DNA from 3 places in the Paenibacillus sp. 01T47 genome. Region 3 is predicted to be linked to each of the others. Evidence: predicted binding sites of a transcription regulator. Region 3 holds the regulator's gene; each other region holds the start of a gene.
The links. Region 3 encodes Rex, which represses fermentation and respiration genes when NADH is low (regulators of the CRP and FNR family bind a similar motif). Its sites were predicted from a motif close to TTGTGAAATATTTCACAA; they were not measured.

Region 1 (6,053 bases), on a different contig from region 3:
TAGTGCTGCAGCTCGGTTATGTCGGTTACCATGCCGCAGTAAGCGAAATATTGCTCTCGAGCGGCACTCCGATTAAGCTGGCCATCGTGCCGCTTGATCCACGATCCATTTTGCAAGGCGATTATGTAGCGCTCCAATACAATATTTCGGCACCACCAGATCACATCGCTCAGGAACTGGAAAGGCGTCCAAGCAACAGCCGAATTAAGGTCGTGCTTCAACAAGGTGCGGGCGGCGTATACAACTTGGATCGTTTATATAAAAAAGGCGAGCCTTTAGCTGACAAGGAAATCATTATTAACGGTTCCACTAGCGGCTGGAGAAACATCCAGTACGGCATAGAATCTTATTTTGTACCCGAAGGCACTGGGCTGGAAACGGAGCAAAATGCCCGCTTCGCGTATGTAATGGTTGGAACAAAAGGCGACGCTATACTAGAGAAATTAACGAAAGAATAGTGCTGTATAATTGATCGCCACTAAACAAAAAAAGAAGCAGGACCTATACAGCGCAACAGCTGTGAAGGTCCTGCTTCTTTCAAAATAGAAGGAAATATTTCATTTGCTTCTACTTAGCTTATATGTGCCCAACAACGCTGCTTCCGTTTGCTGAGGACGTTGATGGCTTTTTTGCATATTCTTTCGATTATCCGTGCATCAATTTGTTCAATTCCGTAAATTCCTCTAAATAACCGTTTCTCTCCAGCTCCATCAATGCCTTCCGAATGCTGACCTCATCCTCGCCAGATTGATCTGATAGTGCTAAGAGCTCAGGCAATGTAATGTTTTTATGCTCCTTGCAATACGTGAGCAGCCCTTTGGCTGCCCAAGATAAGCGATCATCCTGGAATTCACCGATCATTTTACGGAACAATTTATGTGGGATTAGCTGCTCGTCAACTAAGGCTTGCATCGCTTTTATTGCAAGTTTTGTCGTCATACGGCCTTTTTTGGCAACCTCGTCTAAGGTGAGCGATGCGGAATCCGCCGTGCTTGAGCTGAGTACGATATAAATCATTTGCGAATAAATATCCAAGCTTTGGTTATAAAAGATTTCGGTGGAAACTGTGAAGTTTCTAACGTTTCCCGGTGTAATTTCTGTTGTCATGTTCTTTCTCTCCCTTCCGAATGGTCTATACCATAATAAAGGTTCGGATACGGGGTTTCAAATGGGGCCTCATTAGAAAAAGTTAATCGCAGCCGCTTAACCGCGAAGAAGCATAATTTTCATCCGGGCAAGGTCATCTTTCTTCTTCTCTTTCCGGATTGTAGCGGTATTTTTCCAAATCAATTCGCCCGTCCTCGCTCGCTGCAACACCTTCCTCTTTTAAATAAAAGATCTGCATGTAACGAGCTTCCTCCTCTTGAATCGATATCTCCCCTTTTGCATTAACAACTCTGTGCCAGGGAAGATTATAAATGCCGCTCATCGAATGCAGAACTCGGACAACCTGCCTTGCCCCCCTGCGATTGCCAGCCAGTTCTGCTACTTGACCATACGTCATTACGGTGCCTTCCGGAATCGCCTTAATGATGGATACAACTCTTTGCGTATAGGGCTGCATATTAGAACTCCTTTATGTATGTTTTTAATCATTGTTTTTTATTATCATAACTGAATTGCGCTTCATGTCAGCAATATTCCAAATCTTTTTACCGAAAGCAATAAATTTCTTTTTAACTTTTGGTGAAAACGATGTAGAATAGAAACAAAGGGTTTAATCCGATTACGTCATACGCGCATTCACATCCTTCTGCCTCATGCAGAAATAAGACTGTTACGTACACATAAACATTTTTCGATTAACTATGTGAAAAGTGTAACAAACTTTCAGGATGCATTTTTAACTTTAGCGGCTGACACAATTGAGACTACAACTTACTTTCAAATTTACGTAAAGGAGGACATTCTATTATGTCACAACCATCTGCTGGACAAGAGGTTGCAGCTAGCCTCGTCGAAGAAAAACAAACGTTGGATGTACTTGATCAATTGATGAAGCCGGAGGTTCAAGAGTCTCTAACTGTACTCGTGGACAGCCTGCCGAAATTAGCTGAAATGGTTACTCTAATGACCAAAGCTTATGATTTTGCACAAAACATCGCTACAGACAAAGTGTTGATCAACGATTTCGCTCAAGGTATCGGTGAATTCGTTAAACCGGTTCAAGAGAAAGCAAAAGGTATCGCAACAGCAGCTATTGAAGCTGGCGAGCGCTCGCAAGAAGCGGCTAACTCTTCTGTTGGCCTATTCGCTATGTTGAAAATGCTTAAAGATCCGGAAGTTCAAAAAACGCTTCGTTTCGCGCAAGCTTTCCTAAGTGTTTTGTCTGAACGCAAAAACGATAAAGTATAATACACCGAATACGTATAGAACGAACGGAGGATGAACATGTCGAAGCAAATACTAATTCTTGGTGGCGGTTATGGCGGTCTTCTTACTGCTCTAACAGCACGACAACACTTGACTGCAGCAGAAGCTAGCATCACAATCGTAAACCGTTTTCCAACTCACCAAATCATTACTGAGCTGCACAGACTTGCTGGGGACACAATTGCTGAGCAAGCAGTTGCTCTACCGCTTAGCAAGCTTCTAGGCGACAAACAAGTTAACATCATCGTTGACTCGGTTAAAGAAATTAAACCTAACGAGAAGCAAGTGGTTCTTGAAAGCGGACAAGTGCAAAAGTACGACACTCTTGTTGTAGCACTTGGAAGTGAAACGAACTACTTCGGCATTCCAGGATTGGAAGAGAACAGTCTTGTTCTTAAATCCGTTGCTGATGCTAACAAAATCCGCAAGCATGTTGAAGATCGTCTTGACGCTTACAAAAAATCAGGCAACAAAGCTGACGCAACAATCGTTGTTGGCGGCGGCGGCTTGACTGGCGTTGAGCTTGTTGGCGAATTCGCTGACAGACTTCCTGAGATTTGCCGCAGCAAAGGCATCGACTTTAATGATATTTCGCTGTATTGCGTAGAAGCCGGCCCTGCCGTTCTGCCAATCTTCCCGAAAGTATTGATCGATCGCGCTGTAACAAGCCTTGAGAAACGTGGCGTTAACTTCATCACTAGCGTAGCGATTACAGAAGCGACAAAAAGCTCCGTATCGCTTAAAGACGGTCGTACGATTGAATCCAGCACAATCATTTGGACTGGCGGCGTTAAAGGTAATCCAGTTGTCGGCAGCAGCGGTCTTGCAGAAGACCGTGGTCGTTCACTTGTTACACCAACGCTTCAATCAACTTCACACGCTGATGTATTCCTTGCTGGCGACTGCGCAGTTGTATTCCCAGAAGGCAGCGAACGTCCTTACCCTCCAACAGCTCAGCTTGCTTGGCAAATGGGCGAAACGGTAGGCTACAACCTAGCGGTTCAAATCAAAGGCGGCGTTATGGATAAGTTTGTACCTGTATTCTCCGGAACACTGGGCAGCCTTGGCCGTAAAGATGGCGTGGGCACAATCGGCGGCAACGCGACTCAGCTTAAGGGCTTGCCTGCTTCCCTTATGAAGGAAGCAAGTAACGTTCGTTACCTGTCGCATATTCACGGTTTGTTCGCACTAGCTTACTAATATACACAAACAAGAAGAAGGAGGGCAGCAGCCCTCCTTCTTTTTGTTATATCCATCAGCTAACCTTACTTCTGCAATGCCTGCCATTCTTTAAATTGCTTCTGATATTCAGCGACGACCTTATCAAGACCAGCAGCCTTTAAGCTTTGAAGAGCTGCCGGGAAGTATTTATCGTAGGATACCACGCCCATTTTAATTGGAATGATCTTCGATTTCACTTCGGATAGCACATTCGCATATTCAACAGCAATCGGCTCCGTATTTAGGCGGAAACCAAGAACAGGTGAGAATTCAACTGGATTCGAAGGCTCTGTCGTTTGCATTTTCAAATAATCTTCCGGCGTTTTCACATCAAACAACATGTAGTTAATGTTGCCGATCATCCACGAATCAAAATAATACGATTCATCATTCGCGTCACGAATAAATTCTGCCGTACGCTCGCCTACCGCTTTGTAGTGCGTGCCTTCTTCCCCATATAGGAACAGGTTATGGTTATCCTTATTGCTGTACAGCCAGTTCAAGAACATAATAGCTGCTTCTGGGTGCTTCGATGTAATTGGAACTGCATTTGTATTTCCGAATGCCAAGTATTGAAGCAGCGGTTTCTCGGCAGACAAATAGTTTTCTCCTATTTTTGCTTCTGGATTATTTCTTGCAATTGCGATCGAAGAGTACAAAGCGCCATTCGTGCTGTAAATAAAATCGCCCAGTGTCATGGCTTTGTCGCGCTCTTCCTTCTTATACGTCAAAATATCAGGGTTAATCAGCTTTTTCTCATACAGCTGGCGGAAAAACTCTGCATCCTTTTTGAATTCTTCACTCTCGAGCCACGAGCTTATATTGCCCGCTTGATCGACCTTAATGATTTGTTCGCGGTAATCTACAAAAAACGGCCATGAATCGTACGTACGGTGTAAAAATACTGGTGTAACATCCGTTTCCGTTTGAATATATAATTTCTTGTCGGAAGCTTGCTGCATCTTCTCAGCCGTTGCGATAAGCTCGTCCGACGTTTTCGGGAAAGGCATGCCTGCTTTATCGAGCAAATCTTGGCGGAAGCCAAGCGTGCCCATCTCACCGCTGCCTGAGGTCTCATAGCGCCATACAGCCGGAACGGAATAGATTTTACCATCGATCTTTGCGGCATCCCATGCGTAGTCAGGAATGATTTTTTTCAGCTCTGGACCATACTTGTCAATGAGCTCATCCAGCGGCTGAAGCGCGCCTCGCCCAACATAGGAGCCAGTCGGCACGGAGCTGTTCTCCATAACATGCAGCATGTCAAACTCGTCACCTGTGCTTAGCATTAGGTTGGTTTTCTGATCCCAAGCATCCCAAGGGATAAAATTTATTTCCAGCTTAACGTTAACACCGTCAGCCTTCAGCTTTTCATTTACTTTTTGGACAACCTCATCGGTATGAGGTTTGGCTGTACCCGGAATCACGTATTTCAGCGGCAATACTGCAGCGTTATCCCCATCGTTTCCACTGGCGTTGCCATTCGAACCCGCTTTGTCTCCCGCATTACTGCAAGCCATCATAAGAACGAGCATCATAACAATAACCAAGCTTGCCGGAACAAAGCGCATCTTCCTGTTGTTCATCTTGATTAACCCCTCTCTGAATCTTTAATTATATATGGCCCTAAGGCGACATATCTATCCTTTGACTGCTCCAACGATAAGACCCTTGATAATAAAGCGCTGCAGGAACGGGTAAAGCAGTACGATAGGACCAATGGTTATGATAGCTACCGCCATTTTGAATGACTCGGTTGGAATCGTTATGTTGGAAGTGACCAAGCCCTGCATCTGGTTCACCATATTGATCTCGGATTGCAGCTTATACAATAAATATTGCAAAGGGTACAAGCTTTCTTTGTCGACCAGCATGATCGCGTTGAACCAATTGTTCCAATAACCTAATCCGTAAAATAGTGCTACCGTAGCGAGAACGGGCAACGATAATGGAAATACGATGCGAAACGCGATATAAGCATCGCTAGCTCCGTCAATTCTTGCGCTCTCTAGTAGAGCTTCAGGCAGCTCCTGCATGAAATTGCGAACGAGAAACAAATTAAAGGGACTGAATATTAGCGTCGGTACGATAAGGGCAAGCAGATTGTTTTTGAATCCTAAAAGGTCATTCATCATGTACCAAGGCACAAGGCCTGCGTTAAAGAGCATCGTGATGAAGAAAAACAACGCAATTGGATTGCGGTAACGAACCTGTCGATTGGCAAGCATATAACCGGCCATTCCTGTGATGACGACTGCCGCTAAAGTACCAATAACCGTTACGCCGATGGAAACCCCATAGCTTTGTAGCAGCTGATCATTACTGCCGAATACCGATTTGTAGGCTTCTAGTGAAAAGTGATCCGGTATAAAGCTGTAGCCTTTTCTTAGGATAGACTCCTCATCCGAGAAAGACACGATGAGAACGAGCAGGATGGGAAGCGTACAAAGCAGTGCGAA
Region 2 (6,053 bases), on a different contig from region 3:
TCGGCGTTTATCATAATACAGTGTTAGCAAGAATGACCCAATTGGCCACGAATTTACGATATAGAAAAGCACTCATCGTTCAAGGAGTGGAAGGATCTGAAGATCTGTTCATCGAACGTCCGACTCGTACATTTACCGTAGAAGATGGTGAATCTCGGCTTCAAATTATCGATCCCGGCACGTATGGCTTAGAGACTCCTATCCCTGATACAGATTGGACTCCAGCCGAGCAAATTCATATGACGGAAGCCGTCCTGCAAGGGGAAGGACATATTGCCTTCGTCAATCAGGTGCTTTTAAATGGAGCGGTACGACTGCAGTTCGTAGGCAAGGTAGACTCTATTGAGGAAGGTATTTATACATGTCAACATTTGCTTGACTCATGCGCTCCATGGGAGCTTTATCGCAAATGGCAAGGCGCGATGCTCGGTGGCGCTATTAACATTTTATGAGGATCAGGCAGATTTAGAGAACGCGCCGAGTGCGTAACGATCACCGGATTAAGGCGATGGCGAAGCTGCTTCAAACCCCGATACGGCTGCACATAAAAAGCTCTAGAACGACAAAAAAATACCCTTGGATTAAGCAAACAGCTTAGTTTAAGGGTATTTGGTTTATTTAATTGATTAATTGTATATTAAACGTTAACTTGAGAAGCATCAACGTCTAGACGGGCTTTGCCGCCTTTAGCCATCCATTTATGTTTCCATTTCATTTGCATGACCGTTAACAAAATAAGGGATGCCAGCGTCACAGAGCTGAGGATCAAGAAGCCGGAAGTGTATGAGCCGGTAGATTGATAAAGCTTTCCGAGAATTAGAGGGAGCGCATACCCGCCTAATCCGCCAGCAGCCCCAATAATGCCTGTCATGAGGCCTAGTTCACTGCCGAAGCGCTGCGGTACAAGCTGGAATACAGAGCCATTTCCTGCACCGAGACACATCATTCCGATGAAAAGCAAGGTAATGACGACAGGCAGTGGGGGCATGGCTGCTACTGCTGCAAGCATTAAGCCTGCGCCGCTGTAAAGAATCGTCAACATGCGCGCTCCTCCGATCCGGTCTGAAAGATATCCGCCAACAGGTCTAAAGAAGCTTCCTGCAATGACACAAAAGGTTGTGAAGTCAGCGGCTCTGACTGGGGATAACCCATATTGTGTATTGAAGAAGATGGTCAAATAGTTGGAGAGTCCGACGAATCCGCCAAAGGTTACGCAATAGAAAGCGCAGAACACCCATGCATCGCCTTGTTTTAAAACCTGCGCATATTGTGAAAGCTTTTTAGGCGCAGGACGGTTCGGACTATTTTTGGCAAAGATCGTGAAGATAATAAAGACGATAATGATCGGGATGATAGCAAGTCCAAAAACCATTTCCCAGCTGCCGTAATGTTGCGCCAAGCGGTTAGCAAACAAAGTAGAAATTACAGTACCGCTATTTCCTGCCCCGGCGATACCCATTGCAAGTCCTTGATGCTCCTTGGAGTACCACTGGCTGGCAAGCGGTAAGGCTGCAGCAAATGAGGCGCCAGCAACACCGAGCAGTAGAGCTACGATATAGAGCTGATCCAAGGAATGTACGAATTGCCAGCCCATTATTAATGGAATAAGAGTAAAGAGCATTCCGAACTGAGCCGTTCGTTTGGGCCCGATATAATCGGTCATGAAACCTAACACTAATCTTAAAATTGAACCTCCTAATATAGGAAGAGCTACGAGGTTTGCTTTTTGAACAGGATCCATCGGATAATCGGCCGCAATAATAACGCTGAGAGGACCAATAAGCACCCAAATCATAAAACTCATGTCAAAATACAAAAAAGCACTGAATAAGGTAGGTTTGTGCCCGCTATGCCAAAATCCTTTTCTCTCCATTCCAATCTCTCCCTTTTCTATTGTAATCAACTAAAAAAGCCGCAATCCGTCCTTATTAAGGAACGGATTGCGGCTTCATTGCCATAGGGGGCACGTCATTGTGCGACCACTTTTATGCATTGGATCACAAACTTTGTAACCCCAACTCGAATTATAGGGCGGTGTAATATTTATGTCAATATATATTACATAAAATATTTTTCGGAAAAATTGATTAAGATTGTGTTATATATATTGACATGTAAATTAACATGAACTAATCTATACATTATAGAACGAGTACAGCACAATGGCGTGCTAACTCTTGCGGCAATGATGCCTTTTCCCAGATGCGGGAAAGGGCTTTTTCTGATCATTTTTGTACCAATCATTCGCTGGAGGGATAACATGTCGGTCCTAAATCCAATTCAACCGCTTACGGCATCCGTATCAAACGCTTTAATGAAATTGACAAGGGAAATGAAGGAGCCGATTTGTGAGACGGTATCGTTAGATGATTGTCTATCCAGAGTACTTGCTCATGATTTTGAAAGCCCATTCTCCTTGCCACCTTTTCGCCGAGCCGCAATGGATGGATACGCCATTTACGCCGCATCATCGGGAGGTGCAAGCAAGGAAATGCCTGTGTTATTACAGGTTAAAGGAGAAATTCGGTCAGGCCAATCAGAGCGTATGTACGATATGGAGCCAAAAATGATGACTGCGGTTCGTATTTTCACTGGTGCTCCCGTGCCTGCTGGCTATGATACGATTGTAGTGCAGGAAGCAGCACGCGAACGTATGGACCTACGGGGATTATCCATTCAAATTGATCGTGCTTACGTAAAAGGACAACACATTGCCGAAAAGGGCGAGGATATCCGAAATGGTATGAAGGTGCTATACCGCGGAACGGCTATCAAATCGAAAGAAATCGCCATTTTAGCTTCTTTTGGGCAAACGGAAGTACAGGTATATAAAAAACCTCTCGTCACAATTATTCCGGTTGGCGATGAATTGCTCATGCCAGGCGAGAGCTTGCAATCCGGCAAAATTTTTGACGCGAACAGCTTCATGGTAAGCGCTCGGCTTAGGGATCTTGGAGCCTCAGTCATTCGTCATAGGTCCGTACCCGATTGCCTGAAAACGATTGAAAACGCGCTTAAGGCGGCGCTAGAGCAATCAGAATTGATCGTAACCACAGGAGGTGTATCGGTTGGTGATTACGACTTCGTAAAGCTGGCGGCGGAAAGCATCGGCGGCGTACCTTTGTTTACTAAAGTTGTCATGCGACCGGGAACGCCTACCTCTGCCTATCATTTTGGATCTAAGCTTCTCATTTGCTTATCCGGGAATCCATCTGCTTGCTTTGCAGGTGTCGAGCTGCTGCTTCGTCCTGCGATATTGAAGGCTATCGGAAGAAATGATTTTCGGACCGAGTGGATGGAAGGGCGTTTAATCGATTCCATAGCTAAACCGTCCCCTTATCCAAGATACGCGAGAGCATTTGTCTATCGCTCGGAGAAGGAATGGATGGTAGAGCCGCTGCGTCATGATAAGTCCGGTAATGTTGCTGCCTTCGCTAGAGCCAATGCTATCGTACAAATACCAGCCGGGGGGGCTGGCGCGTCAGCTGGGCAAGAGGTTCGTTTTGTTTCTTTAACAATCTAGGAAATTGCACGAGTGGATGTGAGCATAGGTGAGTAGAGAGAAACTAGTCGTTATAGGAAATGGAATGGCAGGTATTAAATGTGTGGATGAAATCATCAAGCTTGCGCCAGATAAATTCCAAATTACGGTATTTGGCAATGAGCATCATCCGAACTATAACCGTATTTTATTATCAAAGGTGCTTCAAGGAGACTCTTCCATTGAAAGCATAGTAATTAATGATTGGTCTTGGTATGTGGAACGGGAAATAAGTCTTTTTAAAGGCGAGACTGTCGCTCATATTCATTCAGATTCACAATATGTAACGACCATATCCGGCATTCGTGCCGATTATGATCATCTCATTATAGCAACCGGCTCTTCTGCCTTTATTCCGCCCATTGCAGGAGTTCATAAATCTGGCGTCATCTCGTTCCGTAACATTGACGATTGCAAGATGATGATCGAATACTCAAAAAAATATAAGAAAGCCGCAGTGATCGGCGGCGGCTTGCTAGGGCTTGAAGCTGCACGAGGCTTGTTAAATCTCGGCATGGAAACAGATGTCATTCACAATGCGCCTTATTTAATGAATCGTCAGCTCGATCGTATGTCATCCGACATGCTTCGCAAAGAATTGGAAGAGCAAGGGATGCGATTCTGGCTCAGCAAGGAAACGGAAAGCATTACCGGATTAAATCGCGCTAAAGGAATACGCTTCACGAACGGCGATTCATTAGAAGCAGATTTAATCGTCATTTCCGTAGGAATCCGTCCAAACGTCGAGCTGGCCAAAAAGAGCGGTATCGATACTAAAAGAGCAATCATCGTGGACGATTACATGCGAACGAGCAAACCCAATATATATGCCGTTGGTGAATGCGCGGAGCATCGTGGCGTCGCTTATGGTTTAGTTGCACCGCTTTATGAGCAAGGGAAGGTGCTGGCCAAAAGTATTTGCGGACATAGTTCAGAGCCCTACTTAGGTTCCGTTCCATACGCACAGCTCAAGGTTTCAGGGGTCGAGGTTTTTTCAGTCGGCGAAATTCGTCCGGAAGAAGCAGAGACCGCTATCCAGCAGTTTGATGGTATTCACGGAACTTACAAAAAAGTGACGATGAAGGAAGGTACGGTGCGCGGAGCTATATTGTATGGCGATACAGCGGAAGGAACCGCCTTGCTTGGCTTAGTGAATAGAAGAGCAGCTGTTGTGGAGCTTATTGCTCCTCCGAGCGCCGGAGGCGGCAGTGCAAAAGATGAACTAGCTGCTCAAATGCAAGAGCGTGAGATGGTATGTGCCTGTAATGCAGTAGACAAATCCGCTATCATGTGCGCCGTAATTGAAGACGGTCTACTAACGCTGGAGCAGGTTCGTGATCATACGAAAGCCTCAAGCTCCTGCGGAGGCTGCCGTCCCATCGTCGCAGCGATCGTCCAATATGCGCTTCAACATGGCAAAGATGCTTTGAAAGCATCGGCTCCGCCAATTTGCAGATGCACCGATGCCAGTCACGAGACGCTGAAACATCATATTGCTGCCAATCCGATGTCTTCTGTTCATGAAATGAAAACATCATTAGGCTGGAAGATCTTATCCGGCTGCACCGTTTGCTCTTCTGCCCTGCACTATTATTTAGTTATTTATCATCCACAGGCTGCTAATCTAGATAGAAATATCGCAGCTGAATACAGTTTTAGCATAAACTCTGCCCCTGCAAATCTAGATTTAATACGCGGTATCCATGCTGAGTTTGATTTGGTTTCCCTTGGGAGCGAGCTAGAAAGCTGCTGCGCAAGCTTGCCTTTCCCGGCACCAGTGAAAGCGGCTATTTCACCCAGCATTCAAAATCCGGCCGGAGTACTTGTTCATGATATTGGAATCACCGGAGCGCCTTCGGGGTGGGAAATCTATGTTGGCGGGCATTCAGAACACCCCGTTAAGCAAGGGCAGCTTATCGCAGTAGCAGAGACAAACTCACTCGCATTAGCGCTGTCTTTAGCTTGCCTCCAGCTATACAGGGAATATGCCGAATTTGGCGAGCCGGTTTGGAAATGGCTGGAAAGAGCAGGAATCATAGAGATTAGAGAAAGGCTGCTCGATAGCAGCTGCCGAATGGAGCTTGCTGGTAGAGCAAAGACTGCTGCCGCAGTGCAACAAAGGATGAAAGGACTTGGTGAGGGTATATGCAGCAATCGTTAATTCATAAGAGCAAGGATTCAGGCTTCGTCATGGATACGCAATGTCCGTTTTGCAGCGTGCAATGCAAGATGCGCATAACGAAAGAACCGACTGTCCTAGAATCAAGCAGGCCTTCCTATGTGATTGAAGGAATTGCTAACGCTGCTTCGGAAGGACGACTATGCGTGAAAGGCATGAATGCACATCAGCATGCAATTAGTCCAGAGCGTCTGCTTCAGCCATTAGTAAGGAAAGATGGCCAATTTGTCGCTTCGTCATGGGAGGAAGCAATAAACGCAATTTGCAGTAAATTCCAAATCAGCAGCAAGGATCATGGCCCTGATTCACTTGGTGTATACGGAGGTGGATCTC
Region 3 (6,053 bases):
CCGTTAAACAATTTGAAATCATGTCAAGAAACACCCAAGCACTTATCGTTATATTTCGGAAGCACGGAGCTGTGCTGTTTGTGAGAGGATCGGGGAATAAATGAAATTTGCAGTATTGGATTTAGAAACGACGGGACACAGCTCGGATGATGATATTTTGCAGGTTGGGCTAGTCATCGTTTCAGAGGAGCTTGAAATTATCGATACGTATAGCTCCTTTGTTCGACCTAATATCCCGATACCGGCCTTCATTACACAATTAACAGGCATAGATGAAACGGTCGTTGCGGATGCCCCAACTCTCAAAGAGGTTATTGCAGGGCTGGTTCCGTTATTGGATGATGCCGTTTTGGTCGCTCATAACGTTGGCTTTGACGCCGGTTTTTTAAACCAAGCATTAGCACGATGCGGTCGGCGTCCTTTTGCAGGACGCAGGCTGGATACCATTGAATTATTACGAATTTTATATCCTACAATTAATACGTATCAGCTTGGAGCTGTTTCTGAGCTCTTTGGAATACCACATGATCAACATCACCGCGCGGACAGCGATGCAAATGCAACTGCGCTATTGCTAATTGAAACGGTAAAAAAGCTTCGCAAATTGCCGCTGCTTACTTTGCAGCGGCTTTCCACGCTTGTAGATGACGGCAGCGATTTGAGCTGGTTTATTAAGCATACTGGGCAGCAGATGGAATATAGTACTGTATTCGAATCGAATGAATATGACTATTTTAATCAATTTGCATTGAAGGTTCGCGAATGGAGCGATGAACAGCCTCCGCGTTCAGGCGGCACAAGTGTGCTGCCATTAACAGATGTTTCATTTGACAATTATTTAGCTGATGTAAGACAACGCTTCGAACAGAAATTTGAGAATTATGAGGAAAGAGAAGCGCAGGTAGCCATGTTTCAAGAGGTGTACAGCGCTCTAAATCAGAATCAGCATTTACTTATAGAAGCAGGGACAGGAACAGGGAAGTCGCTTGGTTATTTAATTCCTGCGCTTTATTATGGCATTCAGAACGGCAAAAAAGTTGTCGTTAGTACGCATACAATCAATTTGCAGGAGCAGCTTCGTCAACGCGATTTGCCATTGCTTGAAGAAATACTGCCATTTGAGTTTAGAGCTTCGATCTTTAAAGGCAGAGGGAATTATTTATGCTTGCGCAAATTTGAAGGTAAAATCAACACAAAAGATCTTGTATCGCCGATTGAGGATACGGTTACAGCTGCTCAAATGGTCGTATGGCTTGGAGAAACGGAAACTGGCGATCAGGAAGAGCTTAACTTCGGCAACAAGGGTGCTGAGTTTTGGTCTACGGTAGCGAGCGATACGGATTCATGCCTAAATCGAGCTTGTCCTTGGTTCAAAAGATGTTTTTATCATCGCGCGAAGCATGAAGCAAACATTGCTGATGTTACGATAACGAATCATTCAATGTTATTTACGGATGTTCAAGCAGATCATCGTTTATTGCCTTCCTATACTCATCTCATTATTGATGAAGCACATCATGTGGAAGAGGTTGCAGGCAAGCATCTAGGTATGCAAATTAACTACTTCTCTTTGACGCAGGCTGTTCTTCGGCTTTATAAAGATGCGCGCTCTGGATTATTGCCTGGGCTTCGCCAGAAGCTTATGTATGAGGATGACGCACATCAAGCTTCCTGGTTAGAGACGATTGATACCGTTATTCCTATTTTCCAAGAAATTAAGGAGCACTGGGATAAGCTGTTTGAAATGTTTTATAGCTTTACTTCAACTTCATCGGATGGACCAACTGAGAATGGTCAGTCGGTATGCCGCCTTAAGAAAAACGAGCTTCCAGCAGGCTGGGAGGACGGTGTTACGGTTGAAGGAAATATCCACACTGAACTCAACCGAGTCATTCGAACCGTCGATAAAATGGTTACCGATATTAAAGACCGTGTTGACGATTCCGGTGTTCAAGCGATAATAACGGATTTAAATGGCGCGGTACGTGATTTGTCTCGACTTAAGGATGAGCTTAGAACGTTTATCACCTTAGAGCTTGCGGACTCTGTGTTTTGGATTGAAGCAAGCAGCGTATACCGCTACAGATCTGTGCAGCTATACGGTGTGCCAGTAGATGTAAGCGCTCAGCTGCAAAAATATTTTTTTGATGTCAAAGAAAGTATCGTATTAACCTCTGCAACGTTATCTGTGCAAAAATCTTTTCAATACGCGGAGGAGCAGCTTGGGTTAACTGGATATGAACAGCAGGGCAGGCTTAAAACCGTTCAATTGCCTTCTCCGTTTAATTACCGGGAGCAGGCATTAGTTGTCATTCCACGCAACTTCCCAGTACTCAAGGGAGCAGCTGTAGATGACACCTATTTGGATATGCTTGTAAAATCGCTTTCTGATGCTGCAAAGGAAACGAAGGGCAGAATGCTAGTGCTGTTCACGTCCTATCGCATGCTGAGGCAGGTCTACGAGCCGCTTAAAGAGCTTTTAAGCGTTGCAGGAATTCAAGTACTAGGACAAGGAATAGACAGCGGCAATCGCACGAAGCTTACAAGACGTTTCCGTCAAACGCCAGAGTCCGTTTTACTTGGCACGAGCAGCTTCTGGGAAGGTGTAGATATACCCGGAGAAGCTCTGATTTGCCTTGCCATCGTTCGTTTGCCATTCCAACCGCCTAACCATCCCTTAGTGGAAGCAAAAGCTGAGATGCTGCAGCGGCAGAAACAAAATCCTTTTATGAAATTGTCGATTCCCCAAGCCGTCATTCGCTTTAAACAAGGCTTTGGGCGTCTAGTAAGGACTTCACAAGACAAAGGGATCGTAATCATATATGATACTAGAATAATCGACACTTACTACGGTAAACACTTCTTATATTCACTGCCAGGACCAAAAATCGAAACGATGCATATGGATCAAATGGTCGTGCGAATGAGAGAATGGTTAACGGATGAAAATGCAGCATTGCCGCAGGAAAATCAAGCTGTGTCTAGCGAAGAGGAGGAAAAACGATGAAGCAAACGAAAATATCGGAGGCTGTCGTCAGAAGGCTTCCCGTTTATTTGCAAGTACTAAATGAAATGCTTAATCGTGAGATTCAGACCATTTCTTCGCAGGATTTAGGCACAAAGCTTGATTTAAATCCTGCTCAAATTCGTAAAGATCTCGCTTATTTCGGAGAGTTTGGACGGAAGGGCGTAGGCTACGATGTTGTATATTTAATTGAGAAGATACGTCAAATTTTGAAGGTTGATCAGACGATAAAGGTTGCGTTGGTTGGAGCCGGCAATCTAGGTCATGCCTTATGCAATTACAATAAATACTCCAAGGATAATATGCAGATTACCGCCGTGTTCGATGTACATCCGAGCAAAATTGGAACGAGCATTAATAATTTGATTGTAATGCCGATGAGCGAGCTTGCTGCAACGGTTGCAGAGCAAAATATTCGGATCGGCATCATTACCGTTCCAGCATTTGAAGCACAAAATGTAGCTAATCAATTTGTCGAAGCAGGCATAGAAGGAATATTGAATTTTGCCCCTGCTATTCTACGAGTACCGGATGAAATGCGAATACATAATGCTGATTTCACAAGGGAATTGCTTAGCTTAGCCTATTATTTAGCCAAAGAGGGAGAGACGCAGGATGAGTCAGATTTGGATTGAAAATGGTTTGTTTATAACGATGGATGACGAAAATCCATCATTTAGAGGACATATGGTTGTATCCGATGATCGGATTAGTTATATAGGTACGGCTGTTCCTGAACAGCTTTCTGATACGGTGCAAAAAATAGACGGCAGCAAGCTGGCTTTTATGCCAGGACTTATTAATACTCACGGACATGCGGCGATGAGCTTGCTTCGCGGATATTCCGATGATCAGAATTTGCAGGTTTGGCTGGAACAGAAAATGTGGCCAATGGAAGGCAAATATGTTGATCAAGATACACGTGCAGGAAGTTCTCTAGCGATCGTAGAAATGCTGAAATCAGGTACAACAGCTTTTGTTGATATGTATGATCGCATGGATCAAGTTGCTCAAATGGTTGAGCAAAGCGGTATCCGCGGTGTTTTGACAAGAGGCGTTATCGGACTATGTCCACCAGATGTACAGGAAGCTAAGCTTGCTGAGGCAATTGCTTTTGCCCGTGATTGGAACGGGAAAGCCGATGGACGCATAACCACGATGATTTCTCCACACGCGCCTTATACATGTCCACCAGCATATATTGAACGTTTTGTACAAGCAGCTCATGATTTTGATTTGCCTTTGCACACGCATATGTCGGAAACGATAGCGGAAGTTGAGCAAAACGTGCGTGATTATGGACTTCGTCCGGTCGAACATTTGGATCGTTTAGGCTTTTTCTCACGTCCTGCACTTGTTGCGCATGCCGTACATCTGAATGATGCTGAGATCGAGCTGCTTGCTGCTAAAGGAGTTGCGGTTTCACATAATCCTGTAAGCAATCTTAAGCTTGCTAGCGGCATTGCACGTGTTCCTGATTTGATTCGCGCAGGTGTTACGGTATCGCTTGGAACAGATAGTGTGGCAAGCAACAACAATCTTGATTTATTTGAGGAAATTCGATTCGCGGCTTTGCTTCATAAAGGTGTATCTGGAGATCCTACTGCTATCCCTGCTTTGGAAGCATTGAAGCTTGGTACAGTGAATGGGGCAAAATCCATTTGGCAAGAGAAGAGCCTTGGTAGTCTAAAAGTAGGCATGAAGGCAGATTTCATCGCTATTGATATTGAACAGCCGCATTTCTACCCTCAGACGGATATCGTATCACATTTGGTCTACTCAGGTTCAGGCCGCGATGTGCGGCATGTATGGATTGATGGAAGACAAGTATTGAAAAACGGCGAATGCACTTGGCTTGATGAGGAGAAAATTCGTTACGAGGCACAAGCGAGCTTTGATCGCTTGCTGCAAGCTTAATGCGAGCAACAGCAAGGAAACGAAAGCCGTTTATGACACTTAAGCGATGGTTGTTGTTAATTACAGCATTCCTCTTGCTGCTTCTAACCGTTTCCTTTATCTATTTCCGTGAAGTTCAGTCCCCTGAGTGGACAGCAATTAATGCGGCGAAGGAACAAGCGACTAAAGCAGCTGATCTTATCGAGATAGAAAAGGTACATCATCATATATGGCAAAAAAACAGTTGGGTCGTTGAAGGTATTAATCAACAGGATGAACATGTATACGTATGGCTGACTGAGAAGCAACAACCAGTTATCATGAGAGCGACGGAAGGCATTTCTGAGAAGTCACTCAAAGATGATTTCATCAGCAAGAGGCCATTGGCAGAAATAAAGAGAATTCAGCCGGGTCTGCTTGATGACAAAACGGTGTGGGAGATCTATTATAATGACGGTGAAAAGCCTGATCATTACCGATATGATTTCTACCGTTTTGATGATGGTGCATTTATTGATTCTTATACGTTACCAGCAAAAACGGGGCCATAAGGCTCCGTTTCCTTTTATTGATGGACGATTCTTGCATAATTTCATGATATACTTTCGTATAGCGGTGTTGATATACGGAGTGTTCATAAATTTATTGCAGGAGGGATTTTCATAATGATGAGACCACGTGTAATACCAATCGTGATTACTGCTGCAATTTCCGCTTCCGTTTTGTTCGGAGGCTGGGCTGTATATAATCAAGTGGCTGTAGCAGCTCCATTAGAGAAAGTTACAAAAGGCATTAAAGGTATTGTTTCTTCAGAAAAACCAGTTATGGATCGCAATAAAGTAGCTATTTCTCTTGAATTAACGCCGGATGCGAATCTCCGGGACATCTATGAAAGTATTGCGGCTAACGGAAAAGATGTAGTTGGCGACCGTAAGCTTGAGCTTAATATAGAAGAAAAATCGAATAAGCAGCTTGAAGATCTGTGGTATGCTTCCATGTTTGAAGTTGCAGAGGCGATGGAGCGCAAAACCTACTCTCATATTCCAGATGCGATGAAAGAAGCAGCAAAATCCATGAAAGATGTCACCGTGACGACTGAAATGGATGATACGAATGTGTATATTACGATTAA

Region 1: the regulator Rex is predicted to act here: its motif matches at 1,809-1,826, upstream of AC1DOV_RS16890 (DUF1641 domain-containing protein).
Region 2: the regulator Rex is predicted to act here: its motif matches at 1,986-2,003, upstream of AC1DOV_RS31870 (nitrate/nitrite transporter).

Annotation. Positions count from the first base shown of each region.
Region 1 covers NZ_JBFTPA010000007.1:243,357-249,409, reverse strand. The annotation lists gene AC1DOV_RS16905 (GDYXXLXY domain-containing protein) at 1-458, shown strand, start outside; gene AC1DOV_RS16900 (hypothetical protein) at 646-1,107, opposite strand; gene AC1DOV_RS16895 (MGMT family protein) at 1,241-1,564, opposite strand; gene AC1DOV_RS16890 (DUF1641 domain-containing protein) at 1,915-2,355, shown strand; gene AC1DOV_RS16885 (NAD(P)/FAD-dependent oxidoreductase) at 2,392-3,573, shown strand; gene AC1DOV_RS16880 (extracellular solute-binding protein) at 3,639-5,180, opposite strand; gene AC1DOV_RS16875 (carbohydrate ABC transporter permease) at 5,235-6,053, opposite strand, start outside.
Region 2 covers NZ_JBFTPA010000030.1:20,411-26,463, reverse strand. The annotation lists gene AC1DOV_RS31875 (anthranilate phosphoribosyltransferase) at 1-452, shown strand, start outside; gene AC1DOV_RS31870 (nitrate/nitrite transporter) at 638-1,873, opposite strand; gene AC1DOV_RS31865 (molybdopterin molybdotransferase MoeA) at 2,261-3,523, shown strand; gene nirB (nitrite reductase large subunit NirB) at 3,552-5,702, shown strand; gene nasC (assimilatory nitrate reductase catalytic subunit NasC) at 5,687-6,053, shown strand, end outside.
Region 3 covers NZ_JBFTPA010000002.1:422,201-428,253, reverse strand. The annotation lists gene AC1DOV_RS05955 (hypothetical protein) at 1-84, shown strand, start outside; gene dinG (ATP-dependent DNA helicase DinG) at 101-3,007, shown strand; gene AC1DOV_RS05945 (redox-sensing transcriptional repressor Rex) at 3,004-3,660, shown strand; gene AC1DOV_RS05940 (amidohydrolase) at 3,641-4,942, shown strand; gene AC1DOV_RS05935 (cell wall elongation regulator TseB-like domain-containing protein) at 4,975-5,472, shown strand; gene AC1DOV_RS05930 (hypothetical protein) at 5,587-6,053, shown strand, end outside.